4 regions of the Streptomyces sp. NPDC107471 genome follow, and region 1 is predicted to be linked to each of the others. Evidence: riboswitches for the same ligand, from Rfam matches in the RefSeq annotation. Region 1 holds a riboswitch; each other region holds the start of a gene.
What was found. A riboswitch is a leader RNA that binds a small molecule or an ion and turns the genes downstream of it on or off. The one in region 1 is predicted to bind cobalamin.
Positions count from the first base shown of each region.

Region 2: another riboswitch for cobalamin. It lies ahead of ACZ66S_RS30095 (cobalamin biosynthesis protein); the one in region 1 lies ahead of ACZ66S_RS38295 (ABC transporter substrate-binding protein).
Region 3: another riboswitch for cobalamin. It lies ahead of nicT (Nickel transporter NicT); the one in region 1 lies ahead of ACZ66S_RS38295 (ABC transporter substrate-binding protein).
Region 4: another riboswitch for cobalamin. It lies ahead of ACZ66S_RS05835 (ribonucleoside-diphosphate reductase subunit alpha); the one in region 1 lies ahead of ACZ66S_RS38295 (ABC transporter substrate-binding protein).

Region 1 is NZ_JBVJPC010000017.1:34,497-41,616, reverse strand. Features, by position in the region: gene ACZ66S_RS38300 (hypothetical protein) at 1-320, opposite strand, end outside; cobalamin riboswitch at 708-883, shown strand; gene ACZ66S_RS38295 (ABC transporter substrate-binding protein) at 938-1,990, shown strand; gene ACZ66S_RS38290 (FecCD family ABC transporter permease) at 2,002-3,000, shown strand; gene ACZ66S_RS38285 (ABC transporter ATP-binding protein) at 2,997-3,818, shown strand; gene ACZ66S_RS38280 (type 1 glutamine amidotransferase domain-containing protein) at 4,158-4,886, opposite strand; gene ACZ66S_RS38275 (CGNR zinc finger domain-containing protein) at 5,105-5,680, shown strand; gene ACZ66S_RS38270 (DUF4241 domain-containing protein) at 5,756-7,060, opposite strand.
Region 2 is NZ_JBVJPC010000009.1:421,435-428,554, forward strand. Features, by position in the region: gene cobN (cobaltochelatase subunit CobN) at 1-2,567, opposite strand, end outside; gene ACZ66S_RS30090 (cobyric acid synthase) at 2,564-4,075, opposite strand; gene ACZ66S_RS30095 (cobalamin biosynthesis protein) at 4,072-5,013, opposite strand; cobalamin riboswitch at 5,115-5,254, opposite strand; gene ACZ66S_RS30100 (hypothetical protein) at 5,385-5,606, opposite strand; gene ACZ66S_RS30105 (inorganic phosphate transporter) at 5,633-6,871, opposite strand; gene ACZ66S_RS30110 (lysozyme) at 7,025-7,120, opposite strand, start outside.
Region 3 is NZ_JBVJPC010000005.1:406,716-413,835, reverse strand. Features, by position in the region: gene ACZ66S_RS19300 (DMT family transporter) at 1-272, shown strand, start outside; gene thrS (threonine--tRNA ligase) at 495-1,721, shown strand; gene ACZ66S_RS19290 (nucleoside hydrolase) at 1,760-2,722, shown strand; gene ACZ66S_RS19285 (ArsR/SmtB family transcription factor) at 2,829-3,821, shown strand; gene ACZ66S_RS19280 (hypothetical protein) at 3,914-4,405, shown strand; gene nicT (Nickel transporter NicT) at 4,392-5,483, opposite strand; cobalamin riboswitch at 5,513-5,718, opposite strand; gene ACZ66S_RS19270 (ArsR/SmtB family transcription factor) at 5,800-6,147, shown strand; gene ACZ66S_RS19265 (hypothetical protein) at 6,218-7,003, shown strand; gene ACZ66S_RS19260 (GAF and ANTAR domain-containing protein) at 7,030-7,120, opposite strand, start outside.
Region 4 is NZ_JBVJPC010000002.1:204,200-211,319, forward strand. Features, by position in the region: gene ACZ66S_RS05820 (DUF3311 domain-containing protein) at 298-549, shown strand; gene mctP (monocarboxylate uptake permease MctP) at 546-2,156, shown strand; gene ACZ66S_RS05830 (GNAT family N-acetyltransferase) at 2,264-2,767, shown strand; cobalamin riboswitch at 2,820-2,948, shown strand; gene ACZ66S_RS05835 (ribonucleoside-diphosphate reductase subunit alpha) at 3,071-5,443, shown strand; gene ACZ66S_RS05840 (ribonucleotide-diphosphate reductase subunit beta) at 5,443-6,456, shown strand; gene ACZ66S_RS05845 (hypothetical protein) at 6,528-7,061, shown strand; gene ACZ66S_RS05850 (hypothetical protein) at 7,088-7,120, opposite strand, start outside.

The sequences.
Region 1 (7,120 bases):
GTGAGACGGTGCAGAACTTCGATCGGGGCCGAGTAGACCGTCAGAGGGCTGTCGGTCTCCGAGAGCCCAGGCGAACAGGACGCTATCGCTCCGGCTGCCAGCAGCACCCAGGCGAGATCTTCGGGGCTGCAGGCGACCGCGATCTCGGCCAGCCGTTGAAGAGCTGCGTAGCTGGCGGGGAAGGCTGTGTCCAACTGCGGACACAGATGGTCCATCACCTCGGACCACACACCACTCGGATCGGCCGCGAAGCGGTCCAGGAGACCACGCACGTGCTCGGCGGAACCACACGCGTCGGTGAGCGTCGACCAATCCGTCATGCGTTCATCCAACCAGGCGGCTCAGGACGGACCGCACCGGGTGAGAACGACTCCGAGACCCTTCACCGAACTGCGGTCAGAGCTGACGCAAGACAGCCAAGAACGGCCGTCCCCGCAGGTACTGAGACATGATCGTCTTCCTGCAGCGAAGGCCGGCCTGACGGAGGGTCTCTCCGACGAAGACGAGATCGCAAACTCCCTACGCCGCCGGCCCAGACCTCACCAGCGATCCGTCGCCCCCATCGGCAGGGGCTGCCCGCAGCAACTGGCCCAGCGGCGACGCGCCTCGCTGGGGGCAGTTGAGGTGTTCGCAGCCGTGGATCGGCCAGAACTCCAGCACCTTTGCTCGCTACTCCGTGGCCGCGCGGTCCGACCGTACGACCGGCTTGATAGCCTCGGCGGGCCAGTCGAGCCACACCCGAGGCCAGGGAATCCGGTGCGAATCCGGAACTGACGCGCAGCGGTGAGGGGGACGGGCGGGGCACGACGCCACTGGGAGACCGGGAAGGCGCCCCGGCCGGACGAACCCGAGTCCGAAGACCTGCTGGCACCTCCGCGCCCCGGCGCGGGGGAAACCCGTAGGCCAGGCTCCGCGAACGAGCCCCGACCCCCGAGGCATGCCCGTGCTCCGCATACCCGCCCACCTCCGTACTCCGGCCCTGCTGCTCACCTCCGCCCTGCTGCTCTCCGCCTGCGGCTCCGCCGACGGCGACGACGCGAAGACCGAGAAGGCCACGGCCGCCGGCTACCCCGTCACCATCGACAACTGCGGTCACAAGACCACCCTGAAGTCGGCCCCGCATCGGGCTGTCTCCCTCAACCAGGGCACCACCGAGATCCTGCTCTCCCTCGGCCTCGCCGACCGCCTGGCCGGTACGGCGACCTGGACCGACCCGGTGATGAAGGGCTTGGAGAAGGCCAACGCCACCGTCCCGCGCCTGGCGGCCAACGCGCCCTCCTTCGAGAAGGTCCTGAACGCCGAACCCGACTTCGTCACCGCCTCGTTCGTCTCCACTCTCGGCGAGGGCGGCGTCGCCACCCGCCGGCAGTTCGAGAAGCTGGGCGTGCCGACCTACGTCTCTCCGTCTGACTGCTCGGCAGGCAAGGACAACGACAGCGGCGGCGACGGCTCGCGCAGCAAGCCGCTCACGCTCGAAGCCGTGTACGGCGAAATACGCGACCTGGCACGGGCGTTCGGTGTCGAGGGGCGTGGCGAGAGGCTCATTGCGGAACTGAAGGGGCGGGTGCGCACGGCCACCGCCGAACTGCACGCCTCCGACGTCTCCCTCATGTACTGGTTCGCCAACTCCCAGTCGCCCTACCTCGCCGGCTGCTGCGGCGCCCCTGGCGCCATCACCCGGGCGGTCGGCGCGAAGAACGCGTTCGCCGACACCCATGACGAGTGGCCGCAGATCGGCTGGGAGACCGTCGCCGACCGTGACCCCGACGTCATCGTCATCGGCGACCTGACCCGCAGGCAGCAGACCGCGGAGACCGCGAAGGCGAAGATGCGGTTCCTGGAGACGAACCCCGCCACCCGCAACCTGAGCGCCGTGAGGAAGAAGCGATACGTCCTGCTGAGCGGGCAGGCGATGAACCCGTCCATCCGCACGGTCGAGGGGATCGAGAAGGTCGCGGCCGGTCTGCGTGACTTCGGGCTCGCCAAGTGAACGTCCGCGCAATGGTGTTGACGGGCGGCGGACTGGTCGCGCTGCTCGCCTCGATCGCCGTCGCCGTGACCATCGGCCCCGCCGACATCTCCACCGGCGATGTGTGGGCGTCCGTGGCGGCCCATCTCGGCTTCGGTGAGCGCTCGTTGGCTCCGCTGCGGGACGGCATCGTGTGGAACCTACGCATGCCGCGGACCCTGCTCGCCGCGGTGTGCGGGGCCGGACTCGCCGTGTGCGGCGCGGTCATGCAGTCCCTGCTGCGCAACCCCCTCGCCGACCCCTTCGTGCTCGGGGTCTCCTCCGGAGCGTCCACGGGAGCGGTCGCCGTGGTGGTCCTGGGTGTGGGCGGGGGCGCGGTGTCCCTGTCGGCAGGTGCCTTCTTCGGTGCGCTGCTCTCGTTCGCCCTGGTGCTGCTGCTCAGCCACACCCTCGGCGGCAGCACCGACCGGGTCGTCCTGTCCGGGGTCGCGGCGATGCAGATGTTCTCCGCGCTGACCTCCTTCATCGTGCTGACCTCGGCGGACGCGGAGACCACCCGGGGTGTGCTGTTCTGGCTGCTGGGCTCGCTCACCGGCGCCGACTGGGGGCGGGTACTCCTCTGCGCCGTCGTCCTCGCGGTGACCCTCGTCCTGTGCCTCGGGTACGCCCGTACGCTCGACGCCTTCGCCTTCGGCGACGAGGCCGCCGCGGGCCTCGGGGTCCGTGTCGCCCGTACCCGCCTGGTCCTGCTCTGCGCGACCGCGCTGCTGACCGCCGCCCTGGTCAGCAGCGCCGGTGCGATCGGCTTCGTCGGCCTGGTCCTGCCGCACGCCACCCGCGCCCTCACCGGCTCCGGGCACGCCCGCCTGCTGCCGGTCACCGCGCTGACCGGCGCTGTTTTCCTGGTGTGGGTCGACACCGTCGCGCGTACCGTTCTGGACCCGCTGGAGGTCCCGGTGGGCGTGATGACATCCCTCATCGGCGTGCCGGCGTTCGTGGCCGTGCTGCACCGAGGACGGAGAAGGACATGACCAGCCTGCACGCGGACCGCGTCGTACGGCGCCTGGGCGACAAGGTCGTCGTCGACGGCGTCACGCTCACCCTGCGCGCCGGCGAGACCGTCGGCCTCCTCGGCCCCAACGGCTCGGGAAAATCCACGTTGTTGCGGTTGCTGGCCGGGGTTCTCGCTCCCACTTCCGGAGTCGTGAACCTGGACGGGCGCCCGCTCGCCAAGGCCGGCCGCCGTGCCACCGCCCGCCGGATCGCCACCGTCGAACAGCACGCCGACACCCAGACCGAGCTGACCGTTCGGGACGTCGTCGCCCTCGGCCGCATCCCGTACCGCCGCCCCTGGACGCCCGCAACGACGGTCGATGCGGCAGCCGTCACCGAGGCACTCGCGCGCACCGCACTGACCGATCGTGCCGGCCAGTCCTGGCACACCCTCTCCGGCGGCGAACGCCAGCGCGCCCAGATCGCACGCGCCCTTGCCCAGCAGCCCCGCGAACTCCTCCTCGACGAACCCACCAACCATCTCGACATCCAGCACCAGCTCGACCTCCTGGAGCTGATCGCCGGCTTGCCGGTGACCACGGTGATCGCCCTGCACGACCTCAACCTCGCCGCGATGTACTGCGACCGTCTGCTCGTCCTGCGCGACGGCCGCGCGGTCACGCAGGGCACTCCGGCCGAGGTTCTCACCCCTGGCCTGATCGAGCAGGTCTACGGTGTCCGCGCCGAGGTGTCCCACGAACCCGGCCACCCTGTCATCCGCTTCCTGCGCCCGGCCGCCCGAGACGGATTCCCCCTGGGGAGGACTGCGACGAGCGACCCCTCGACAACGCCCTGAAACGTCCGGCCCGGAGCGCATCTCCGCGGAACCGGCACGCGCTGGATGTCAGGCGTGTTCGGGCCGTCCGGCCCGCAATCGGGCACAGCGCGCGAATATGGGCGTCACCGGCGTGGACTTCGCCGCTGATTACGTCGCTGTCGCACGCCTGTCGGTGAGAAGCCTTCGAGGTGCGGCCTGGGAGTAGCCGCTGCCGTTGTAGCAGCGGCTACTCAGGTTCAGGTCTGCGGTCGGTGCCCGCCGTTGACCACCGCGTTTGCGGCCGTGGGTGGTCGATGACCGTGAGGTGTCTCGGGCGCGGACGGCGACGCACCTTGTCCTGTGGTGCGTCGCGTTGTGTCACGCGGCCGCGGCACCGGCCCGGACAGCGAGTTCCTTCAGGACGGCGCTGGCCGCTTCGGCGGCCGAGGCGGGGTTCTGTCCGGTCACGAGGTTGCCGTCGACGATGACGTGCGGGGCCCAGGCGGGGCCCGGCACGAAGTCGGCGCCGGCTGCCTTCAGGCGGGAGCCGATGAGCCAGGGGGCGTTGGCGGCCAGGCCTGTCTGCGTCTCTTCCTCGTCAGTGAAGGAGGTCAGCCGGCGGCCCTTGAACAGCCACTGTCCGTCGACATCCCCCGCAGGCAGCAGGGCCGCCTGTCCGTGGCACAGCGCCGCAACGACCTTGGAGGAATCAGGGAGCAGAGTCTCCAGGACCCGTGCGATGTCCTCATTGACGGCCAGGTCCTGCATCGGGCCGTGGCCTCCGGGAATGAACACGCCATCGTAGTCGGCGGGGTCTACGTCCTCGAGACGCTGCGGGGCGGCGAGCAGGTCCTTGACCCCGTCCAGGTAGGCGCGCAGCTCCGCGACCTTTGCTTCGTCCCCGTTGTTGGCCTGCGCCGTCAGGCTGAGCTCGTCCACCACCGCCGGGCGGCCGCCGGGTGTGGCCACGGTGAGCTGCACCCCTGCGGCGGTGAACGCCTTGTGGGGCTCCACGAACTCCTCGCTCCAGAAGCCGGTGGGCCGCTGGGAGCCGTCCTGCTGGGTCCACCTCGTCGCTCCGGAAAGGACCATGAGCAGTTTGGGCATGACTACCTCCAGATGATTACGAGTGCTGTAGGCCGACCCACGAGCAGTTCTCGGGGTCCAGGCACCCAGCGCAATTACCGTAACACGTTAGAACATGACGTCACCGATACACATAGCCCTCCGCGACGCCATTCGTCATTGGCTAGTCGACTTAGAAAGTGATTGAGCCTCGCGGGTGCTGTAGGCTGTGGCTTCGACGAGGGGAGAAGGGTGTGACCATGCAACAGCCCGTGGCGGACCAGTGCCCGGGTTCCGTGTGCGAGAGTTCTGATCTGCTTCTCGGGTTCGTCAACACCGGTCCCTGGGGCGGTGACCCGGAAGGCCTGGCAGACGCCAAGGACCTGTCCGCGTGGCTGGCCCGTATGGGTCTGCCCGCCGGAGACGACGTGACCGGCGCGGACGCGGCCGCGGCCCGCGAACTCCGCGACGCACTCGCGATGATCTTCCGCGCCCACTCGGGTTGCGCCGACGGACAGGAGGCGCTGCCCGCCGCCGAGCGCTACATCCAGCGCATCGCCCAGCGCTACCCCCTCGTCACGCACCTCACCGCAGAAGGCTCTCGCCTGGTACCCGCCCAGGACGGTGTCCTCGGCAGCTTCGGAGCACTCTTCGCCGCCGCGGCCGACCTGGCCGGACGAGGAGGCTGGGCCCGGCTGAAAATGTGCAAGGACCCCTCGTGCTACCGGGGTTTCTTCGACAAAACCCGTAATTCGTCCGGCCTGTACTGCAGCACCGCGTGCAGCACCCGGATGGCGGCCCGGGCCTACCGCAGCCGCTCCAAAAAGCCAGCCTGAGCAGCCGCATGGGCCGAGTCGCCGACGCGGCCATGCGGCCGACGGCACCGTCCGAGCTGCCGGTGCGAGGCCTGCCTATGCAGCCGCGTCGGTGGGGGTTCCGTCCCGCTCCGGGAGCAGCTCGGGCATCCCCTCCACGAGCACCACGACGCCGACAACCTCACCGGCCTCGGAAAGACCGACCCACACCGGGTAGGTACCGTCCCCGGCCGTCGCGAAGGACATGAGCTCGCCGCCGGAAGCCTCGTCCCGGGTGCGCTGCATGAACATGGAACCGTCGTCGATGTCCTCGTACCCGTTCAGGTCCGGCTCTCCCCGGATCAGTCCCCGCTCGAAGAGCGCGAGGAGCGGCTCCCAGGCCCCGGCGTCGGCGAAGCAGCCGGTGGCGCCGTCAGTGTCGAAGCCGACTATCTGCTGCTCGATGAACAGCCGGGGATCGTCATCCGGACCGAGGGCCATCTTCCAGGTCGCTGCGGGGGTCTCGCTGACGAGCAGGCGGACGGCCGTGGGTTGCGTGGTCGCGACCTCGGCGTCCCGCCACTCGCAGTGGTAGCTGAAGCGGACCCGCGCCTCGTCGAGTACGTACTCCCCCGGCCGGACGGGGACGGTGATGCACGGCCCGTCCCCGTGGTCGAGGTCCGGGCCGGAGACGGCCAGCAGCCCGCTGGGTATGCGCAGGGTGCCGATGCGGACCGGCTCCACGACGGTCATCTCGGGGTGGTAACCGTCGGTCACGCGCAGCCCGGGCCGGAACAACTCGTTGATCGGCCCGGGCTGAGCGGGGCGCGGCGCACGCCAGCAGGTAGCGGGCGCATCCCCGTCACCTGGCTCGACAGCCGCGACCACCTCAGCCGCCTCGAACGCCGGCGGCTCAACGAGTCCGTGCACCTGAGCCGAGAGCAGCGGCCACTCCCCGAAGGAGGGGCGGTCCATCCAGCGCTCGTCGTCCCGAAGTCCGGGCGAGGTGACGTAGGAGCCTCCACCCTGCCCCCGCCGCTCCTCCGTCCGTTGCCCCCTCCCGTCCGGGAGGAGCTCCACGGTGATGCGCGGGCACGCCTTGTCGAACTCCGCCATCTCTGGACCTGTGTAGTACCAGCCGACCGAGTACCGGCGCAGCAGCCGCGACGGGTCGTCCAGCAGCCGCATGTCCACGTCGCAGATGCGGCGGCCGTGGACGTCGTAGACCCACAGCCCCACATAGTGGTCCCGCCAGGAGACGAGCCGGACTTCCAACGGAGCCTCCCGACCCGACTCCCGGTACACCACCACATACGGAAGCCCGGCGGCATCCCGCTCCCGGGCCTTCTCAGCGGATATCGGCCGCCAGGCCGCACACGCCTCCAAGTCCCACGCCTGCGCATACCCCACCTCGACGACCATTGCCGCTCCTCTTCCTGCAACCTGCCTCGGTTCTGTGCTGAGCTGCAAGGTAGCCGCTGC
Region 2 (7,120 bases), on a different contig from region 1:
AGGTACCGCTGCACCAGCGAGTCGGCGAGCGCCTGCCCGACCTCCCAACTGAGCCTGGACGGGATGGCCTTGGGGTCGACCGAGTAGAAGTTCCGGCCGGTCGGCAGGACGTTGACCAGGCCGCGGGTCGGGGAGCCGGACGGCCCGGCCGGCACGTACCCGCCGTCCAGGGCCTTGAGGATGTGCCCGATCTCGTCGGTCGTACGGGCGAGACGCGGCACGACCTCGGTGCAGGCGAACTCCAGCACGGCGACGGCCTCGGGGAGTTCGGTGCCGAGGACGTCACGGACGAGACCCGGCACGGCCGCCGCGTCCCAGGACACCGCCTCCATGCCCTCCGCGACCCGCCGGCAGAGCTGCTCCAGCAGGTCGATCGCGTCGGCGGCCGTACGGGCGGGCCCCTCGACGAGGTCGGACAGCTCGACCGGCACCTTCACCGGTGCACCCGGCTCCGCGAGCAACTCCTTCTCCACCAGCCCGAAATGGGCGGCGAAGGAGGCCCGCAGCCCCGGCAGCGCGTTCGCCCGGCCGCCCCACACCTGCGAGGCGCGCAGCACGGCCAGCACCAGGTTGACCCGGGCCTCGTCGACCGGGCCGCCACCGAGGACGTGCAGGCCGTCCCGGATCTGCACGTCCTTGATCTCGCACAGATAGCCGTCGATGTGCATGACGAACTCGTCGAACGCCGCGTCGTCCGGCTGCTCGTCGACATGCAGGTCGTGGTGGAGCTCGGCCGCCTTGACCAGCGTCCAGATCTGGGCGCGCACGGCCGGGGCCTTGGTCGGGTCGAGGTCGGAGACGAGCGCGTACTCGTCGAGCAGTTGCTCCAGCTTGGCGAGGTCGCCGTAGGTGTCGGCGCGCGCCATCGGCGGCACCAGGTGGTCGACGACGGTGGCGTGACCGCGCCGCTTGGCCTGGGTGCCCTCGCCGGGGTCGTTGACGATGAACGGGTAGATCAGCGGCAGCTCACCGAGCACCGCGTCCGGCGCGCAACTCCCGCTCAGACCGAGCCCCTTGCCCGGCAGCCACTCCATCGTGCCGTGCTTGCCCATGTGGACGACCGCGTCGGCGCCGAACGAGTGGTCCAGCCACCGGTAGGCGGCCATGTAGTGGTGCGACGGCGGCATGTCCGGGTCGTGGTAGATCGCGATCGGGTTCTCCCCGAAGCCGCGCGGCGGCTGGATCATCACGACGACGTTCCCGAACTGGAGGGAGGCCAGCACGATGTCGTCCCCGTCGACGTACAGCGAGCCCGGCGGCTCGCCCCACGCCTCCAGCATCGCGTCCCGCAACGACGGGTCCAGCCGGTCGAACCACGCCCGGTAGTCGGCGAGCGGCACCCGAGCGGGCGCGGCGGCCAACTGGTCCTCGGTGAGCCACTCGACGTCGTGACCGCCGGCCTCGATGAGCCGGTGGATGAGCTCGTCGCCGTTGTCGGGGTACCCCTCCACGAGGTACCCGGCGTCCCGGAGCGCGTCCAGCACCCGCACCGCGGAGGCCGGCGTGTCGAGACCCACCGCGTTGCCGACCCGTGAGTGCTTGGTCGGATACGCGGTGAAGACCAGCGCGAGCTTCTTCTCGGCGTTCGGCTTGTGCCGCAACACCGCGTGCCGTACGGCGATCCCGGCGACCCGCGCGGCCCGCTCCGGGTCGGCCACGTACACCGGCACGTCGTCCGGGCCCTGCTCCTTGAAGGAGAACGGCACGGTGATCAGGCGTCCGTCGAACTCCGGGATGGCGACCTGCATCGCCGCGTCCATGGGGGACAGGGCCGCGTCGGACTCGTCCCAGGCCGCCCTGGACGTCGTCAGGCAGAGCCCCTGCAGCACCGGCACGTCGAGGTCGGCCAGGGCTCCGATGTCCCACGCCTCCTCGTCACCACCGGCCGAGGCCTGCGAGGCGTGGGTGCCGCCGGCGGCGAGGACGGTGGCCACGAGGGCGTCGGCCCCGGCGAGGATCTCGTAGAGCCCGGGGTCGGCCCCGCGCAGTGAACCGCAGTACACCGGAAGGGCGTTGGCGCCCTTCGCCTCGATGGCCTCGCACAGCGTGTCCACGAAGCCGGTGTTGCCGCTCAGTTCGTGGGCCCGGTAGAAGAGCACACCGACGGTGGGGCGGCCGTCGTCCCGCACGGGGGAGCCGTGGACGCCGTACTCCGGCATCTTCCGCGGCTCGACGAAGCCCTCACCGGTCAGCAGCACGGTGTCGGACAGGAACCGGGCGAGTTCCGCCAGGTTGGCGGGCCCGCCCTCGACGAGGTACCTGAGCGCCTCGGCCACGACACCGGCCGGCACGGACGACTCGGCCATCAACTCGGCGTCCGGCACGGTCTCGCCCCCGAGCAGGACGGTCGGGATGCCGGAGGCCCGCAGCGCGGCGAGCCCGTCCTCCCAGGCCCGCTTGCCGCCGAGCAGCCGTACGACGGCGATGTCCGCGCCCTCGATCAGCGCCGGCAGCTCCTGCGCGACGTCGACCCGGGTCGGGTTCCCGATCCGGTACGAGGCACCGGAAGCGGCCCGGGCCGCCAACAGGTCCGTGTCGGCGGTCGACAACAACAACACTGTGCTCATGCGGGCGCTCCCGGTGGAATGAAAGGCAGTCCTTGCGGCGCGCCGGACTCGATGAGCCGCCACAGCGCGTCCGTGTCCGCGTGCTGTTCGATCAGGTCGCCGAGCCGGTCGAGCTGCTCCTCGCGCAGCCCGGCGAACGACGTGTCGGGGGCCGGTGCGAACCGGCGGCCCGCGGCGGCCGCCACCTCCCGCAGGAAGGCCCGCCGGAAGCCGTCCGACTCCAGCGAGCCGTGCCAGTGCGTGCCCCAGGTCTGGCCGACGCGGCAGCCGTCGAGGAAGGGGACACCGCCGCCGACCTCGGCGACCCCGTGATGGATCTCGTACCCCTCGACCCGCTCGCCGAGGGCTTCCCCCACCGGCCGGGTGAGGGTCTTCTCCCGTGCGAACCGCACCCGCACGGGCAGGACTCCGAGTCCGTCGACCGCGCCGACGCGCGATTCGACCTCGTCCTCGATGTGCTCGCCGAGGATCTGGAAGCCGCCGCAGATGCCGAGGACGGGCCGCCGCTCGGCGACCCGGCGTCCGATGGCGTCCGCGAGCCCCCGCTCCCGCAGCCACTCCAGCGCGCGGACGGTCCCGCGGGTTCCGGGGATCACGACGAGGTCGGCGTCGGCCAGCTCCTCCGGCCGGTCCACGAACCGCACCACGACACCCGGTTCGGCGGCCAGGGCGTCGACGTCAGTGAAGTTGGACATCAGCGGGATCGCGCAGACGGCGACCCGCAGCACGTCCTCACCCACGGGAGGGCTCACCGCGGACTCCCGGACCGTCCCGCGCAGGGACACTCTCAGTCCGTCCTCCTCGTCGATCCCGAGGCCGTGCCGGAAGGGCAGAACACCGTACGTGGACCGCCCGGTGAGGCCCTGGAGCATGTCCAGCCCCGGCTCCAGCAACGAGACGTCACCCCGGAACTTGTTGACGAGGAACCCGGCGACGAGCGCCTGATCCTCGGGACTGAGCAGCGCGACGGTCCCGAAGAACGAGGCGAAGACCCCACCGCGGTCGATGTCACCGACGACGAGCACCGGAAGGCGGGCATTGCGGGCGATGCCCATGTTGACGATGTCGGTCCGCCGCAGGTTGATCTCGGCCGGGCTCCCGGCCCCCTCGCAGATCACCGCGTCATACGTGCCCCGCAACTCCGCGAGACAGTCGAGCACCGTCCCGAGCAGCTTCTGCTGCCGCCCGCCGTGATACCCGCGGGCACTCATCTCTCCCACCGGCTTCCCGAGCAGCACGACCTGACTGCTCTGCTCGCCACCGGGCTTGAGCAGCACGGGGTTCATCAGCGCGGTCGGCTCGACCCGGCAGGCCTGCGCCTGCATGGCCTGGGCCCGCCCGATCTCGGCGCCCTCGCGCGTGACGAAGGAGTTGAGGGACATGTTCTGCGCCTTGAACGGCGCGACCTTCACCCCCTGCCGCACGAGCCACCGGCAGATCCCGGCGGTGACCACGCTCTTGCCGGCATCGGAGGTGGTACCGGCGACGAGAAGCCCTCCACCCGTCATGCGCTGCGCCCCTTCACCAAGGCCCGCGCCACGGCACCGACGCCGAGCGCGAGCAGCCCGACCCGCCGCGACAACCGCGCCGCGCGCTCGATGTCGTACGGGGCGACGGCACGCCCCTCCCGGTGCAGCACCGGCCGGTGCTCGACCCGCCCCGCGTACGAGAGGGTCCCCCCGAGCCTGACGCCCAGCGCCCCCGCGAACGAGGCTTCCACCGGACCGGCGTTGGGGCTCGGATGCCGGTGCGCGTCCTCCCGCCAGGCCCGCACGGCACCCCGCGGATCGTCTCCGGCGAGCGTGGCGAGCACGGCGGTCAGCCGCGCCCCCGGCCACCCGGCGAGGTCGTCGAGCCGGGCCGAGGCCCACCCGAAACGCCGGTACCGGGGCGACTTGTGACCCACCATGGCGTCCAGCGTGTTCACGGCCCGGAACCCGAGCAGCCCCGGCACCCCGCCGACGGCCCCCCACACCAGGGCCCCCACGACGGCGTCGGAGGTGTTCTCGGCAACGGACTCCACGACCGCCCGCGCGATCCCGTCGGCGTCCAGGGCCTGCGGGTCCCGCCCGCACAGATGGGGCAGCCGGGCCCGGGCCGCCTCGACGTCCCCGGCCGCCAGCGCCCGTCCGATGTGCCGGGCCTCCCGCACCAGCGAAGTCCCGCCCACGACGGCCCAGGTGGCGGCGCCGGTGAGCACGACGGAGGCGGCACGGGACGGACGTACGGCGTGCTCCGCGGCGGCGCCGAGGGCGACCGCGCCGCCCACGCACACGGCGGTGTGCAGCGCGCCCCAGCCCCGGTGGTCCCGCCACAGCACCCGCTCCACGGCCCCGGCGGCCCGCCCGAACGCGGCGACCGGATGCCCGCGACGGGGGTCGCCGAGCAGGAGGTCACCGATCAGACCGGCGGCAGCGCCGTACGCGAAAACGCGATCGGCTCGCATCGGGTCAGCCGATCGCGGGGTCGTTCAAGTGCCTGGTACTGCTGGTCGATCGGCAGGCGAGCATCGCGTCATGTCCTCACTCAGGGTGTCCACGCCCTGGTTCGACGAGTCCGGCGGCGAGAGTTCCTGGCTCCCGGGGGTGTCTACCCCGGTGACAGTGGCGGGACCGCGCCGGATTCGCACCGGCTTCCTCTTCTGCCGCCGTATATGGCTCCGGCAGTCCACCACGGGCCTTCGAGACCCGTCAACTTGCTGTTGACCTGCGGCGGGGGAGTGTGCAGAACCCCACATCGCCGGTCATGGAAGACGGCCGGGCGGGCACGGAAACCGAGGTTCCGTGCCCGCCCGGCCGTCGAGTGACGGGAGTGCCGTCAGGCCACGATCAGATAGATCCCGTACGCCACCGCCGCCGTGCACGCCGCGAAGCAGGCGTAGGCGCCGGTGACCGCGAGGGCGGCCGAGCCGCCCTGTGCCGTGGCCCGCTCCTGACGGGAGAGGCCCATGATGCCGAGGGTGAACAGGGCCACGAGGCCCACGGTGACGACGAGGCTGACGCCGAAGACGGAACCGAGTGCTTCCCAGTCGATCTGCATGGTGAGGCTTCCTTAGGACTGCGGGCTCAGACGGCGGCCGGCGGGGCGGCCGGTTCCGTCGTGGCGGGCGGGGCCGGGATCGTGGCCGTGAGTTCCTCGGCCACGGGACCCGCGGGCGGCGGGATCACGGCGGCGATGGCCGTGGTCACCACGCCGGCCGGCTCGTCGGTCGCGTTGACGTTCGACGCGTCCACGACCTCGCGCCGCGAGATCTTCCAGATCGCCGCGCTGGAGGCGATGAGGAAGACCGCCACGACCGCCGTGCCCCAGTCGCCGAGGTCGGTGACCGACTCGGCCAGCGCGCCCACCAGGGCCGCCGCCGGGAGCGTGAGGCCCCAGGCCACGAACATCCGGGTGGCCGTCGACCAGCGCACGACCCCGCCCTTGCGGCCGAGGCCCGCGCCCATCACCGAACCGGAGACGGAGTGCGTGGTGGACAGGGAGAAGCCGAGGTGCGAGGAGGCCAGGATGACCGTGGCCGCGCTGGTCTGGGCGGCGAAGCCCTGCTGCGGCTGGAGGTCGGTCAGGCCCTTGCCCATGGTGCGGATGATGCGCCAGCCGCCGAGGTAGGTGCCGAGCGCGATGGCGAGACCCGCGGAGAGGATGACCCAGGTGGGCGGGTCGGAGTCGGGGGCGACGGCGCCGCCGGCGACCAGGGCGAGGGTGATGATGCCCATCGTCTTCTGCGCGTCGTTGGTGCCGTGGGCGAGCGAGACCAGGCCGGCCGAGGCGATCTGGCCGGTGCGGTAGCCCTTGGCGGCGGCCTTGCCGTCGGCCTTCTTGCCCAGTGAGTAGGAGAGCCGGGTGGCCAGCATGGCGGCGACGCCCGCGACGATCGGCGCGGCGACCGCCGGGATCAGGACCTTGGTGACGAGCGCGTCGCCGTGGACGGCGCCGAAGCCGGCCGAGGCGATGGTGGCGCCGATCAGACCGCCCATGAGGGCGTGCGAGGAGCTGGAGGGCAGTCCCACCAGCCAGGTCAGCAGGTTCCAGAGGATCGCGCCGACCAGGGCGGCGAAGATGACCTCGGGACGGATGCCGGTCTCGTCGACGAGACCCTTGGAGATCGTGTTGGCGACCTCCACCGAGAGGAAGGCGCCCACAAGGTTCAGCACGGCGGACATGGCCACCGCGACCTTGGGCTTGAGCGCACCGGTCGAGATGGTGGTGGCCATCGCGTTGGCGGTGTCGTGAAAACCGTTCGTGAAATCGAACGCGAGTGCGGTTACCACCACAATCGCGAGGATCAGCGAGAAGTTTTCCATTTACCCAGGCAATCGTTCGAGGTCATTGGCACGTTGAAGGTAGGTAACCTGGATGAACGGAAGGTGAACTGGGGCGGGCCGCTCGGTGACCGGAGTCTTCGGCTATGGCTTTGCCGAACACCGCTGCCCCCTTTCGACCCATGCGCCCCACGGCTAGGTCCCGGCGGCGAACCTCTCGAGCTGCCGCAGGGACCCGTTGAAGAGATTCTGGTCACCCGGCAGGCTGCCGCTGTGGTCGTACTGCCAGAT
Region 3 (7,120 bases), on a different contig from region 1:
GCGGTTCCTTCTGGCTGGCGACGGTCTGGCTCGTGACCCTCTCCACCTTCGGCGGCTACGGCCTGTACTGGCTCGTCCTCCAGCGCTCCGGAGTCACCGAGGTCAACACCCTCATGTTCCTCATGGCGCCCGTCACCGCCGTCTGGGGCGCGGTGATGTTCGACGAGCCCTTCACCGCGCAGACCGCGCTGGGCCTGGCGGTGGCCCTCTCCGCGGTGGCGGTGGTGCACACGGCGAAGCCCCGTGAGCCCGTCCCCGACCGGGCCTCCTGACATCGACCCGAAACTCCGGCACGGCGCCGAAATGCGTGGCGCCGCCCCCGCGCCGCCGCCTACCCTCGCCCCATGCAGCGCGCCCACGTCATCCCGTCGAGCACGACGACGCCGGAGCAGGTCCCGGCGCGCTGACCGTTGAGCAGTCCGAAGCCCCGGGGCGAGTGCCCCGGGGCTTCGTCGTTCCCGCCGGTTCCCGCCCCCCACCGTGAGGGAGACCCCGTGAACGACCACGCGAACGACCACCGCCGGCTCGGCCGTGAGCTCGGCCTGTTCGACACCGATCCGCTGATGGGCGCGGGGCTGCCGTACTGGCTGCCCGACGGGGCCGTCGTACGGCACGTCCTGGAGGAGTACGTCCGGGACGCCGAGCGGGCCGCCGGGTACCGGCACGTGTACTCGCCCGTGCTCGGCAAGCGGGAGCTGTACGAGATCTCCGGGCACTGGTCGCACTACGGCGACGACATGTTCCCGCCGATGCGGCTGGGCGGCGAGGAGGTCGTGCTGCGGCCCAGCCTCTGCCCGCACCACGCCCTCATCTACCGGTCGCGGTCCCACAGCTACCGCGAACTGCCCCTCAGGATCGCAGAGTTGGGCGGGATGTACCGCTCCGAGTTCTCCGGCGTCCTCGGTGGCCTCACCCGGGTCCGCGCCATCCAGCTCAACGACGCCCACATCTTCTGCACCCCCGAGCAGGCCGTGGCGGAGGCCCGCGGCGCCCTCGACCTCGTCCGGCGCGCCCACGACGACCTAGGCATCCGGGCGACCAGGTACCGGCTGTCCCTGCCGGGCGGCTCCGGCAAGTACGTCGCCGACCCCGCGCTCTGGCGCCGCGCCACCGCCCTCCTCGAAGAGGCCCTGGACGGCGTCGCGTACGAGTCCGCCGAGGGCGAGGCCGCCTTCTACGGCCCCAAGATCGACGTCCAGGTCACCGACGCCGCCGGCCGCGAGTCCACCCTGTCCACCGTCCAGATCGACTTCCACCAGCCGGAACGCTTCGACCTCCGCTACACCGGCCCCGACGGCGGAAGGCACCGCCCGGTGATGGTCCACCGCAGTGTCATCGGCAGCGTGGAACGGGCGGTCGCCCATCTCGTCGAGGCGCACGGCGGCGCCTTCCCGGTGTGGCTCGCCCCCGTGCAGCTCGTGGTCCTGCCGGTGGGCGAGGCCCAGGAGGAACGGGCCGGCGACGTCGTACGGCGGGCTCTCGCGCGCGGCATCCGGGCCGAGCTCTCCGGCCCCGGCCACGGCACCCTCGGCGCCCGCGTCCGCGCCGCCCGCCTCGTGCCGTACCAGGCGGTGATCGGCGAGCGGGAGGCCGGCGCCGACGCTGCGGCGGTACGGCTGCGGGACGGGCGCAGGCCGGGAACCGTGCCGGTCGACGCCCTGCTGGACCGGGTCGGCGCCCGCGACCGGGACCGCGGGGCCGAACTGTGGGCGGCTGCGTAAGGTCGGTCCCGTACGCCAGTGACGAAAGGACCCCCGCCGTGACCGGTCAGCCCATCCCGGTGATCATCGACTGCGACACCGGCGTCGACGACGCCCTGGCCCTGCTGTTCGCCGTCCGGCATCCCGGCATCGACCTGCGCGCGGTCACCTGTGTCGCCGGGAACACCGACGTCGACGGCGTCGTCCGCAACACGCTGACCGTGCTGGAGCAGGCCGGTGCCGGGGACGTCCCGGTCGCCCGGGGCGCCGCGCGGCCGCTGCTGGAACCCGTGCGCACCGCACAGCACGTGCACGGGCTGGACGGCATGGGCGACCTCGGGCTGCCCGCGCCGACCCGGGTCGCGGTGGACGTGGACGCGGTGACACTGCTCCGGCGGGAGATCCTCGCCTCGCCCACCCCCGTCACGCTGGTCCCGACCGCCCCGCTCACCAACATCGCGCTGCTCCTGCGCACCCACCCCGAAGTGGTGCGCAACATCGAGCGGATCGTGTTCATGGGCGGCGCGGTGGCGACCGGCAACGCCACACCGGTCGCCGAGTTCAACGTCTGGCACGACCCCGAGGCGGCCGCGGTCCTGCTCACCGCCGGGGTGCCGATCACGATGTACGGCCTGGACGTCTTCCAGCAGGTCCTGGTGCCGGCCGCCGACGTCCAGCGGCTGCGCGCGAGCGCGGAACCGTCCCTGCGGATGGCCGGCGAACTCCTCGCCCACCGCGACCCCGCCACCTCCGGCGACCCCACCCCCATGGGCGGACTCGGCGACGCGGGCGCGGTGTGCGCGGTCGTCGACCCGGAGGGACTGACCACCGAGCTGCTGCCGGTGGAGGTGAGCCTGGCGCCGGGCCCGACCCGCGGCCAGACCGTCGTCGACCGCCGCGCGCGCCCCGGCGAGTCCGAGATCCACGAGGGCGAGCGCGAAGTGACCCTCGTCGACGTGGGGTTGGCGGTCGACGTGGAGCGGTACGTGAAGCTGTGGCTGACGGCGGTGGAGGGGGTCTGACGACCGGGGGTGACCGAATGCCCCCTTGCCCGGGCACCCGCGGCCACGTCACTGTCAGGGGGCACCGCCACCCACCCGATGACCGACCACCATCGGAGAACCCCCCATGCTGCGGGTGCACTTCACGACCGACGACATCGCACGCGTGCGGGTGGCCCCCGCACCCGACCCCCTGTGGGAGATCACCAACAGCTTCCAGGCGCTGGCCGGGGAGGACGCGCCCCTGCTGCTGGGCGACTGGCGGCGACTGGTGCGCGCACGGCTGCGCCCGGCGCACGCCCTGCTCGCCGCGCTGCTCCCGCCGCGCGGCTACTCCCCGGACTTCCTCACCCCCGACCTCGGCGGCTCCCACGACCTGGAGGGCGCGGTCGACACCGTGCTGCGAACGCCCCGCACCACCCTGCGCAGAGACCTGAGCAGACTCGCCGCCTCCCCGAGCCGCACCCGCCCGCTGCCCGCCGAGGCCCGCGCCCTGGCCGACGGGGAGCCCCCGGCACTGCGCCGCCTGGGCGCCGCCCTGCGCGGCTACCACCGCTCGGCACTCGCCCCGTTCTGGCCGCAGGTCCGGGCCCAGGTGGACGCCGACCGGGCGGCCCGTGGCCGGGAGGTGCTCAGGGGCGGCACCGACGCACTGCTCGCGAGCTTCGGCCCCGTGCTGCGCTGGCGCCCGCCCGTGCTGGAGGCCGACTACCCCGTGGCGCGCGAACTGCGGCTCGACGGACGCGGGTTGCTGCTCCAGCCGTCGCTGTTCTGCCTTCGCCGGCCGGTCACGCTCGCCGCCCCCGACCTGCCGCCCGTCCTCGTCTACCCCATCCAGCCCACCCTCGGCTGGGCCCGCCCGCCCGGCAGGACGGCACCCGGCAGGAACCTCGCCGCCCTGGTCGGCCGGACCCGCGCGGCGATCCTGGAGGAGGTCGTCGCGGGCCGGACGACCGGTGAACTCGCCCACCTCCTGGGCATCTCCGGCGCGGCCGCCAGCCAGCACACGGCGGTCCTGCGCCGGGCGGGACTGCTGCTGAGCGTGCGCCGCGGCCGGCATGTGCTGCACACCGTCACACCCGCCGGACGTGCCCTGCTCGAAGGGACGGGCTCCGTTTAAGGCACGGCTTCAGGGTGTGGCGGGAACCGGCGCGTCGGAGCCAGCCTGTGATCGCGAAGGATGTCCTTTTCCCACAGGGGGTTCGACACCACATGCGCGACACACGACGTACTCTGCTCGCCGGCCTCGGGGTCCTGGGCCTGGCGCTGACGGCCGTGTTCACGGCCGGGCCCGCCGGCGCCGCCCCGGACAACCGGGACTTCGGCCAGGTCCTGACCATGCCGGCCGCACCGCCCGCCTCGGCGCTGCCCGCGGGAGCGGCCGCCGAGCCGCCCACGGCCTGGCCGAAGCCCAACAAGATCCTGCACGTGGCCGCCCGCGAGTCCATCACCTGCGAGAGCGGCAACCTGTGCACCGCGACCTGGGACGCCACGCAGGGCAACTACGTCGTCTACTACTTCTACTACTGCGACACCTACACCCTGTCCAACTGGGTCGGCACCGGCTCCTACCGCAACTCCCAGACCGGCGGTGCGACCGCCCGCTTCTACGGCCAGGACGGTGGCACCGTCACCTCGGTACCGGCGGGCGGCAGCAGCAACTCCTACAACTGGAGCCCGATCTGGTCCCTCAAGAACTGCTGACGCCCCAGCGCTGCTCCACCTTCGCGAGCCGCCAGTAGGCGATCGCCGCCGCCCACACCACCACGAACAGGCCGACGATGACGTAGCCGACGTTGTCGAGGTCGATGTCGGCGATCCAGGTGGTGAGGGCGTCGGTGAGGTCGAGCTTGTCGTGCAGCACGCCGACGAGCTCGATCGTGCCGATGAAGAAGGCGACCGCGATGGACAGCCCGGTGATGGCGAGGTTGTAGAAGACCTTGCGGACGGGGTTGGAGAAGGCCCACTGGTAGGCGAAGTTCATGAACGTGCCGTCGAGGGTGTCGAACAGGCTCATGCCGGCGGCGAACAGCAGCGGCAGGCAGAGGATGGCGTACCAGGGCAGTCCGGCGGCCGCGCCCGAGCCGGCCATCACCATCAGCGTGACCTCGGTGGCGGTGTCGAAGCCGAGCCCGAACAGGAAGCCCAGCGCGTACATCTGCCCCGGCCGGGTGATGGACCTGGTGAGCCGGCCGAGCACCCGGTTCATGAACCCGCGCGAGTCGAGGTGCTGCTCCAGTTCCCGCTCGTCGTAGGACCCCGCCCGCATCGCCCGGAAGACCCTCAGGATGCCCACCAGGGCGACCAGGTTGAGGGCGGCGATGAGGTAGAGGAACGTGCCGGAGATCGTCGTACCGAGAAAGCCCAGGGCCTGGTGGGTGCCCGAGCCCTCGTTCATGACCTTGCCGGCGAGCTGGGTGCCGCCCGCGATGAGCGCGGCGAGCAGGACCACCACACTGGAGTGGCCGAGCGCGAACCAGAACCCCACCGACACCGGCCGCTGGCCGTCCGCCATCAGCTTGCGGGTGGTGTTGTCGATCGCGGCGATGTGGTCCGCGTCGAAGGCGTGCCGCATCCCGAGGGTGTAGGCCGTGATGCCGAGCCCGATGCCGAAGGCCTTGTCGCCGACCTCGTAGTGGCCGGGGACGACGAGCAGGAACAGGATGCCGAAGGCGAGGACGTGCAGCGCGGCTATCGCGGCCATCAGACCGGCCGTCTTCACGGTGTCCTCGCGCCGCCAGCGGAACGAGGCGGAGACCTTGGGCAGGGCAGGGTCGGTCATACGGTGGTCACTCCAGCACCTCGTGGATGAACGCGTGAGCTGCCGTGGCCGGTCTCCTGGCTTACGGGTCGTACGTCTCCCGGCCCGCCTTCCCGGCCTGATGGTCACGGCCAGTGGCTGTCCCGCGAGGGACGTGGGAGGGAGACTCCCCGATCACAGTGGCGAGGGCCGCACCGGTATGGACCTTTGAGGGGTCGTCACCGGTTTCCCGAGCACCACGGCCCGCCCACCGTAGGCGGGGCCGGGGGTTCCTGCATAGCTGCACACCTGCGCAGGTATGGAAGATCACACATGGCCGCCTGCGAGGATGTGCGCCATGCACCTCGTCCCGGCCGACCGAGCCGACCGCCGCACCATCGACGGACACCGGGTGTGCGACGCCATCGCCGCGATCGGCGACCCGGGACACGTCCGCACCTGGTCCGACCGCTTCGCCCTGCTCGCCGACCCCAACCGGCTGTCCCTGCTGCTCGCCCTGCACCGCACCGGCCCGCTGGCCGTCTCCGACCTCGCGATCGCGACCGGCATGAACGACCCCGCCGTCTCCCAGGCGCTGCGGCTGCTGCGGGCGGCCGGGGTGGTGGCCGGGGAGAAGGAGGGCCGGGTCGTGCGGTACCGGGTGGTGGACGAGGCGGTGCGCGGGCTGTTGCAGCAGGTCTCCTGAAGGGGTGACCGCGTAACCCGTACGGCCCGGACCGCTGGTGACGTCCCGGCACCCGGTGATCACCTGAAGCATGACCCCGCCCCGCGCCACCCGCGCCGCCGCCTCCGCGGTCGCCCTGTCCGGGCTCCTGGCCGCCACCGCCTGTTCCGCGCTCTCCACGCCGCCGACCGCCCCGAGGCCGTCGATCACACCGCCGAGCAGCGCACCGCCGCCGTCCCCGAAGGCGTCCTCCGGCCCGTCCTCGGCCCTCACCGAGGCGATGGCGCGGGCCGCGCTCGTCACCGACGCGGACCTCGGTGAGCCGTGGACACCGACCCAGGGGGTGGCCACCTGGCACGACGAGGTGCTGAAGGCGAAGGCCGACCGGCGGGAGTGCCAGCGGCTGCTCGACGCCCTGTACGCCGACGAGTTGTTCGGCGCCGACGCCCGGCCCGGCGCGGTCGTCGGGATGGACGACGAGTGGAACCAGGCCCAGATGCGCTACCAGGTGCTCGCGCGCCCCCCGGCGGAGATCGACCGGACCCTGGCCTGGCTCAGGACCCTGCCGCGCACGTGCTCGCAGTTCGCGGCCACCACGACCACGGGGGCGGTCCTCGGGGTGCAGGTCGCCGAGCTGTCCCTGCCGGAGGCGGGGGACGCCCGGCAGGGGCTGCGGGTGCTGCTGACCGGGGAGTCGCCGGACGGCGAGCCGACGACCCTCACCCTGGACGTCGCCGCGCTCCGCGTGGGGGAGGACGCGATCAGCGTGACCAACGGCGGCTTCGGCGACGTGCAGACGGACGCCACGCAGGCGGTCGTCCAACTGGGCGCCGAGCGGCTGGCGGAGGTGCGCAGACAGGGGCGGGTGCAGGTGTGAACGGTCGTTGAGCGGACGGTGAGCGGTCAGTCCCGGTCGAACCGCTTGCGGTGCCGGACGACGTCGTGGGCCACCTCGAGCGCGCTGCGGCTGTGCGCGAAGGCGTGCGCGCGCAGC
Region 4 (7,120 bases), on a different contig from region 1:
GGGGTCGGCTGGGCGTCCGAGGGTCGCCCCCCGGGACAATGCAGCGTGGCCCGCCTCAAGAGGCCCGTCGACTGACGCGCACCTGGTGGCGCAACCGCGCTTCCTGCTCTACGGTCCTCCCGAATCCGTCCGGACGGGAGGACCGCCCCGTCCTGCTGATCGGCGGTTGGAGCGGCACTTCACAGAATCGACATACCGATATGCGGACGAGGTCTTCCGCTCTCGCGACACCAGCGCCTAGATTGCCTGCGCGTTACAGGTGATCAACGCTGATCAGTGAGGGGTAGGAATCGCGACATGTCGGATGCACCTGAAGTGAGACCCCCGGTGGTGACACCGGTACGGGTCGTGATCGCCCTCTGCCTGCTCGCCCCGTTCGTGGCGATGCTGTGGGTCGGCTCGTACGCCAAGGTCGACCCCACGTTCATCGGTATCCCGTTCTTCTACTGGTACCAGATGCTGTGGGTGCTGATCTCCACCGCGCTGACGATGATCGCGTACCAGCTCTGGCAGCGTGACCAGCGCGCCCGTCGGGGAGGCACCAAGTGAACGACGGCGTCAACGGTGTGGCTCTCACCGTCTTCATCCTGTTCTTCCTGGCCGTCACGGTCATGGGCTTCCTGGCCGCGCGCTGGCGCAAGGCGGAGAACGAGCACTCGCTGGACGAATGGGGCCTGGGCGGCCGGTCCTTCGGCACCTGGATCACCTGGTTCCTGCTCGGCGGCGACCTCTACACGGCGTACACCTTCGTCGCGGTCCCCGCGGCGATCTACGCGGCGGGCGCGGCCGGCTTCTTCGCGGTGCCGTACACCATCCTCGTGTACCCGCTGATCTTCACGTTCCTGCCCCGCCTGTGGTCGGTCTCCCACAAGCACGGATACGTGACCACCTCGGACTTCGTGCGCGGCCGCTTCGGCTCGAAGGGCCTGTCGCTGGCGGTGGCCGTCACCGGCATCCTCGCCACCATGCCGTACATCGCGCTCCAACTGGTCGGCATCCAGGCCGTCCTGGACGTCATGGGCGTCGGCGGCGGCGAGAACACCAACTGGTTCGTGAAGGACCTCCCGCTGCTGATCGCCTTCGGTGTCCTCGCGGCCTACACGTACTCCTCCGGTCTGCGGGCCCCCGCGCTGATCGCGTTCGTGAAGGACACGCTGATCTACATCGTCATCGCGGTGGCGATCATCTACATCCCGATCAAGCTGGGCGGCTTCGACGACGTCTTCGGCGCGGCGAGCGACAAGTACACCGCGGCCAAGGCGGGCGGGCTGGTCCCGCTGGAGGCCGGTCAGTGGACCTACGCCACGCTGGCGCTGGGCTCCGCGCTCGCGCTGTTCATGTACCCGCACTCGATCACCGCGACGCTCTCCTCCCGCAGCCGTGAGGTGATCCGCCGCAACACCACGATCCTGCCGCTGTACTCGCTGATGCTGGGCCTGCTCGCGCTGCTCGGCTTCATGGCGATCGCGGCCGGGGTCAAGGTCACCAACCCGCAGTTGGCGATCCCGCAGCTCTTCGAGGACATGTTCCCGGACTGGTTCGCGGGCGTGGCCTTCGCGGCGATCGGCATCGGAGCCCTCGTCCCGGCGGCCATCATGTCGATCGCGGCCGCGAACCTGTTCACCCGCAACATCTACAAGGACTTCATCAAGCCGGACGCGACCCCGGCCCAGGAGACGAAGGTCTCCAAGCTGGTGTCCCTGCTGGTGAAGGTGGGTGCCCTGGTCTTCGTCCTGACGATGGACAAGACGGTCGCCATCAACTTCCAGCTCCTGGGCGGCATCTGGATCCTCCAGACCTTCCCAGCCCTGGTCGGCGGTCTGTTCACCCGCTGGTTCCACCGCTGGGCCCTGCTCGCCGGCTGGGCCGTCGGCATGGTCTACGGCACGGTCGCCGCGTACGGCGTCGCCTCCCCGACCCAGAAGCACTTCGGCGGCTCGGCGAAGGAGATCCCGGGCATCGGCGAGATCGGCTACATCGGTCTGACGGCGTTCGTGCTCAACGTCCTGGTCACGGTGGTCCTGACCTTCGTCCTGAAGGCGGCCAAGGCCCCCGACGGCGTGGACGAGACCAGCCCGGAGGACTACACGGCGGACGCGGGCGACCCGGGGGTCGAGGTGGAGCTTCCGCCGGCCACTTCAGGAACCTCGCACTGACCCACCCAGGGGCGCGGGGAACTGCGCGAGCAACCACACACAACCGGCAGCGGGCCTCCGAGAGCAAGACCCTCGGCGGCCCGCTCCCTTCGTGCACACTCACCGCCATGAACATACTGATCCGCCCCGCGGAACCCGCCGACTACGAACGCCTCGGCGAGATCACCGCAAGGGCCTACCTGGACGACGGCCTCCTCGCCTTCGGCGGCGAGGACGACTGGTACCTCACCGAACTCAAGGACGTGGCCGAGCGGGCGAGAACCGCGCAGGTCCTCGTGGCCGCAGCCGGCGACCGCATCCTCGGCGGAGTCACCTACGTCCCCGCCGGCGGCCCGCTGGCCGAACTCGCCGGCCCCGGCGAGGCGGAGATCCGCATGCTCGCGGTGTCCCACGAGGCCCGCGGCAAGGGCGTCGGGCAGGCCCTCGTGCAGGCCTGCGTCGACCGCGCGGCGGCCTCCGGCGCGGACCTCGTCCTGTGCACCCAGCCCACCATGCGGGCGGCCCACCGCATCTACGAGCGTCTGGGCTTCACCCGCGTCCCGGAACGAGACTGGCACCCGGTCCCGGAGTCCCCCGACTTCACGCTCCTCACCTACAAGTTGACGCTCTGAAGTCAGCGCGACACAACATATGGGCCTGCTTCCACCACCCGGCACAAGATGTATGCTCATGCTCGCTGTCGCCGCAGGGGAATCCGGTGTGAATCCGGAACTGTCCCGCAACGGTGTACTCATGCGTGCATAAGCGCACATGAGCGTCAGTCCGAGGACCTGCCGACAGTACGCCCGTGCCGCACCGGCCCGGGTGTTCCGACGTCCGGGCCTCGTGGAATGGGCCGGTGGACGCGACGCCCCGCGCGCTCGTGTGCTGCCCCCTGCCCGCAAGGCCCCGTGCCCAGCGAGGGAGAGCCCCACGTGACCATCGCGCCGGCCGATCCGGCTTCAGCGACCACCCCGGTGGACGAGGACGGTCCCGGAACCGCCCTGCTGCGGACCCTGACCGCGCTGACCGCCGACCTCCCCGACGCCGACCCCGGCCGGGTCGCCGCCGCCGCGCTGCGCGGCCGGTCCGCGCGGGGGACCTCCGCCGAGATGATCGCGGAGTTGCGCGAGCTGGCCACCGAGGCGGCGGCCGGTCTCATCTCCGAGGACCCCGCCTACAGCAGGCTGGCCGCGCGGCTGCTGACGATCTCCATCGCGGCCGAGGCCGCTTCGCAGGGCGTCACCTCGTTCACCGGGTCGGTCGCCGCCGGCCACCGCGAGGGCCTCGTCGCCGACCGGACCGCCGAGTTCGTGCGGGTGCACGCGCAAAAGCTCGACGCGCTGGTCGACACCGAAGCCGACGACCGCTTCGGCTACTTCGGCCTGCGCACCCTGCACAGCCGGTACCTGCTGCGGCACCCGATCACCCGCAAGGTCATCGAGACCCCCCAGCACTTCATGCTCCGGGTGGCCGCCGGCCTCGCCGAGGACGACACCGTGCACGCCCTGGACGAAGTCGCCGCGCTCTACGGCCTCATGAGCCGCCTCGACTACCTCCCCTCCTCCCCCACCCTCTTCAACTCCGGCACCCGGCACCCCCAGATGTCGTCCTGCTACCTCCTCGACTCCCCCAAGGACGAGCTCGACTCCATCTACGACCGCTACCACCAGGTCGCCCGCCTCTCGAAGCACGCCGGGGGCATCGGCATCGCGTACTCCCGCATCCGCTCCCGCGGTTCGCTGATCCGCGGCACCAACGGGCACTCCAACGGCATCGTGCCGTTCCTGAAGACGCTGGACGCGAGTGTCGCCGCGGTGAACCAGGGCGGCCGGCGCAAGGGCGCGGCCGCGGTCTACCTGGAGACCTGGCACTCCGACATCGAGGAGTTCCTGGAGCTGCGGGACAACACCGGTGAGGACGCCCGCCGTACGCACAACCTGAACCTCGCGCACTGGATCCCGGACGAGTTCATGCGCCGGGTGAACGCGGACGCCGAGTGGTCGCTCTTCTCACCGGCCGACGTGCCCGAGCTGGTCGACCTGTGGGGCGCGGAGTTCGACGCGGCCTACCGGAAGGCCGAGGCCGACGGGCTCGCGCGCAGGACCATCCCGGCCCGTGACCTCTACGGCCGGATGATGCGCACCCTCGCGCAGACCGGCAACGGCTGGATGACCTTCAAGGACGCCGCCAACCGCACCGCCAACCAGACGGCCCTGCCCGGCCACACGGTCCACTCCTCCAATCTGTGCACGGAGATCCTGGAGGTCACGGACGACGGGGAGACGGCGGTCTGCAACCTGGGGTCGGTGAACCTCGGGGCGTTCGTCGACACGGCGACCGGCGACATCGACTGGGAGCGGCTGGACGCCACCGTCCGTACCGCCGTGACCTTCCTCGACCGGGTCGTCGACATCAACTTCTACCCGACCGAGCAGGCCGGACGGTCCAACGCCAAGTGGCGCCCGGTCGGCCTGGGCGCGATGGGCCTCCAGGACGTCTTCTTCCAACTGCGGTTGCCCTTCGACTCCCCCGAGGCCAAGGCGCTCTCCACCCGGATCGCCGAGCGGATCATGCTCGCCGCCTACGAGGCCTCCGCCGACCTCGCCGAGCGCAACGGCCCGCTGCCGGCCTGGGAGAAGACCCGTACCGCGCAGGGTGTCCTGCACCCGGACCACTACGCCTGCGACCTCACCTGGCCGGAGCGCTGGGCGGCGCTGCGCGAGCGCATGGCCGTCACGGGCCTGCGCAACAGCCTCCTGCTCGCCATCGCGCCCACGGCCACCATCGCCTCGATCGCCGGGGTGTACGAGTGCATCGAGCCGCAGGTCTCCAACCTGTTCAAGCGCGAGACGCTGTCCGGGGAGTTCCTCCAAGTCAACTCCTACCTGGTGGCCGAGTTGAAGAAGCTCGGCGTCTGGGACGCCCGCACCCGTGAGGCGCTGCGCGAGGCGAACGGCTCGGTGCAGGGCTTCGCGTGGATCCCCGAGGACGTACGGGCGCTGTACCGCACGGCGTGGGAGATCCCGCAGCGCTCCCTGATCGACATGGCGGCGGCGCGGACCCCGTTCCTCGACCAGTCCCAGTCCCTGAACCTCTTCCTGGAGACGCCGACCATCGGCAAGCTCTCCTCGATGTACGCGTACGCCTGGAAGTCCGGGCTGAAGACGACGTACTACCTGCGCTCGCGCCCGGCGACCCGTATCGCCCGCGCCGCTCAGGCGACGGTCCCCGTCCAGCAGGCGGTCCCGGAGGACGCCGTCGCCTGCTCCCTGGAAAACCCCGAGTCCTGCGAGGCCTGCCAGTGATGACCACCGAAGCCAAGAACCTTCTCGACCCGGGCTTCGAGCTGACCCTGCGCCCCATGCGCTACCCGGACTTCTACGAGCGCTACCGGGACGCCATCAAGAACACCTGGACCGTCGAGGAGGTCGACCTCCACTCGGACGTCGCCGACCTGGCGAAGCTGTCCCCAAAGGAGCAGCACCTGATCGGCCGGCTGGTCGCGTTCTTCGCGACGGGCGACTCGATCGTGGCGAACAACCTGGTGCTGACCCTCTACAAGCACATCAACTCCCCCGAGGCGCGCCTGTACCTGAGCAGGCAGCTCTTCGAGGAGGCCGTCCACGTCCAGTTCTATCTGACGCTCCTGGACACCTACCTCCCCGACCCGGAGGACCGGGCGGCGGCCTTCGACGCCGTCGAGAGCATCCCCTCGATCCGCGAGAAGGCCGAGTTCTGCTTCAAGTGGATCAACGAGGTCGAGAAGCTGGACCGGCTGGAGTCCCAGGCCGACCGCCGCCGCTTCCTGCTCAACCTGATCTGCTTCGCCGCGTGCATCGAGGGCCTCTTCTTCTACGGTGCCTTCGCGTACGTCTACTGGTTCCGCAGCCGGGGTCTGCTGCACGGTCTCGCCACCGGCACCAACTGGGTGTTCCGCGACGAGACCATGCACATGTCGTTCGCCTTCGACGTGGTCGACACCGTCCGCAAGGAGGAGCCGGAGCTCTTCGACGACCGGCTCCAGCAGCAGGTCACCGACATGCTGGCGGAGGCGGTCGAGGCGGAGCTCCAGTTCGCGCGGGACCTGTGCGGCGAGGGACTGCCGGGCATGAACACCGAGTCGATGCGGCAGTACCTGGAGTGCGTCGCCGACCAGCGTCTGACGCGCCTCGGCTTCGCCCCGGTGTACGGCTCGGAGAACCCGTTCTCCTTCATGGAGCTCCAGGGCGTCCAGGAGCTGACCAACTTTTTCGAGCGGCGTCCGTCCGCGTACCAGGTGGCCGTGGAGGGCACGGTCGACCTGGACGAGGATTTCTGACAGGTTCGCTTCAAAACTCGGTGGATCCGGGTACGCGTGCGGCACGTCTCATCGACGAGGAGGCCACCCCCATGCGCCCTACGACCCACCGCACAGCCCTCGCCCTGGCGGCACTGACCCTGCTGCTCGCGGGGTGCGGGACCGGGGCCGGAAGCGAAGGGGGCGACGGCGACACGGTGTCGCCGCCGCCCTCGTCGTCGTCCCCGCCCCGGTCCGCGTCACCGTCTGCCTCGCCGACACCGTCACCTTCACCGTCGGCCTCGCTGTCGCCGCCGCCGTCGTCGTCCTCGGAGTGCACGGACGCCGCGGAGCTGGACGCCGGTGACAGCGGCAGCACGGTCTGTCTCGCGGTGGGCGAGACCGTCCGTGTCTCGCTGGACGGCACGAAGGACCGCCCCTGGAAACCGGTCAGCACCGAGGGCGGCGGGCTGGAGGCCACCAACAGCGGGATCGTGCTGCTGCCGGGTGACGCGAATGCCGCGTACAAGGCGGTCTCGGCCGGCCGGGTGGAGCTGAGTTCACAGCGCCCCCTGTGCGCGACGGAGACCGGCCGGGTCTCCTGCAAGGGCATTCAGGAGTGGCGGGTCACCGTCCTGGTCACCTGAGCACGACCGCGTCCCCGGCCGACAGGTCAGACCGTGCGAGCGGCCCCGTGGGCGGCCCG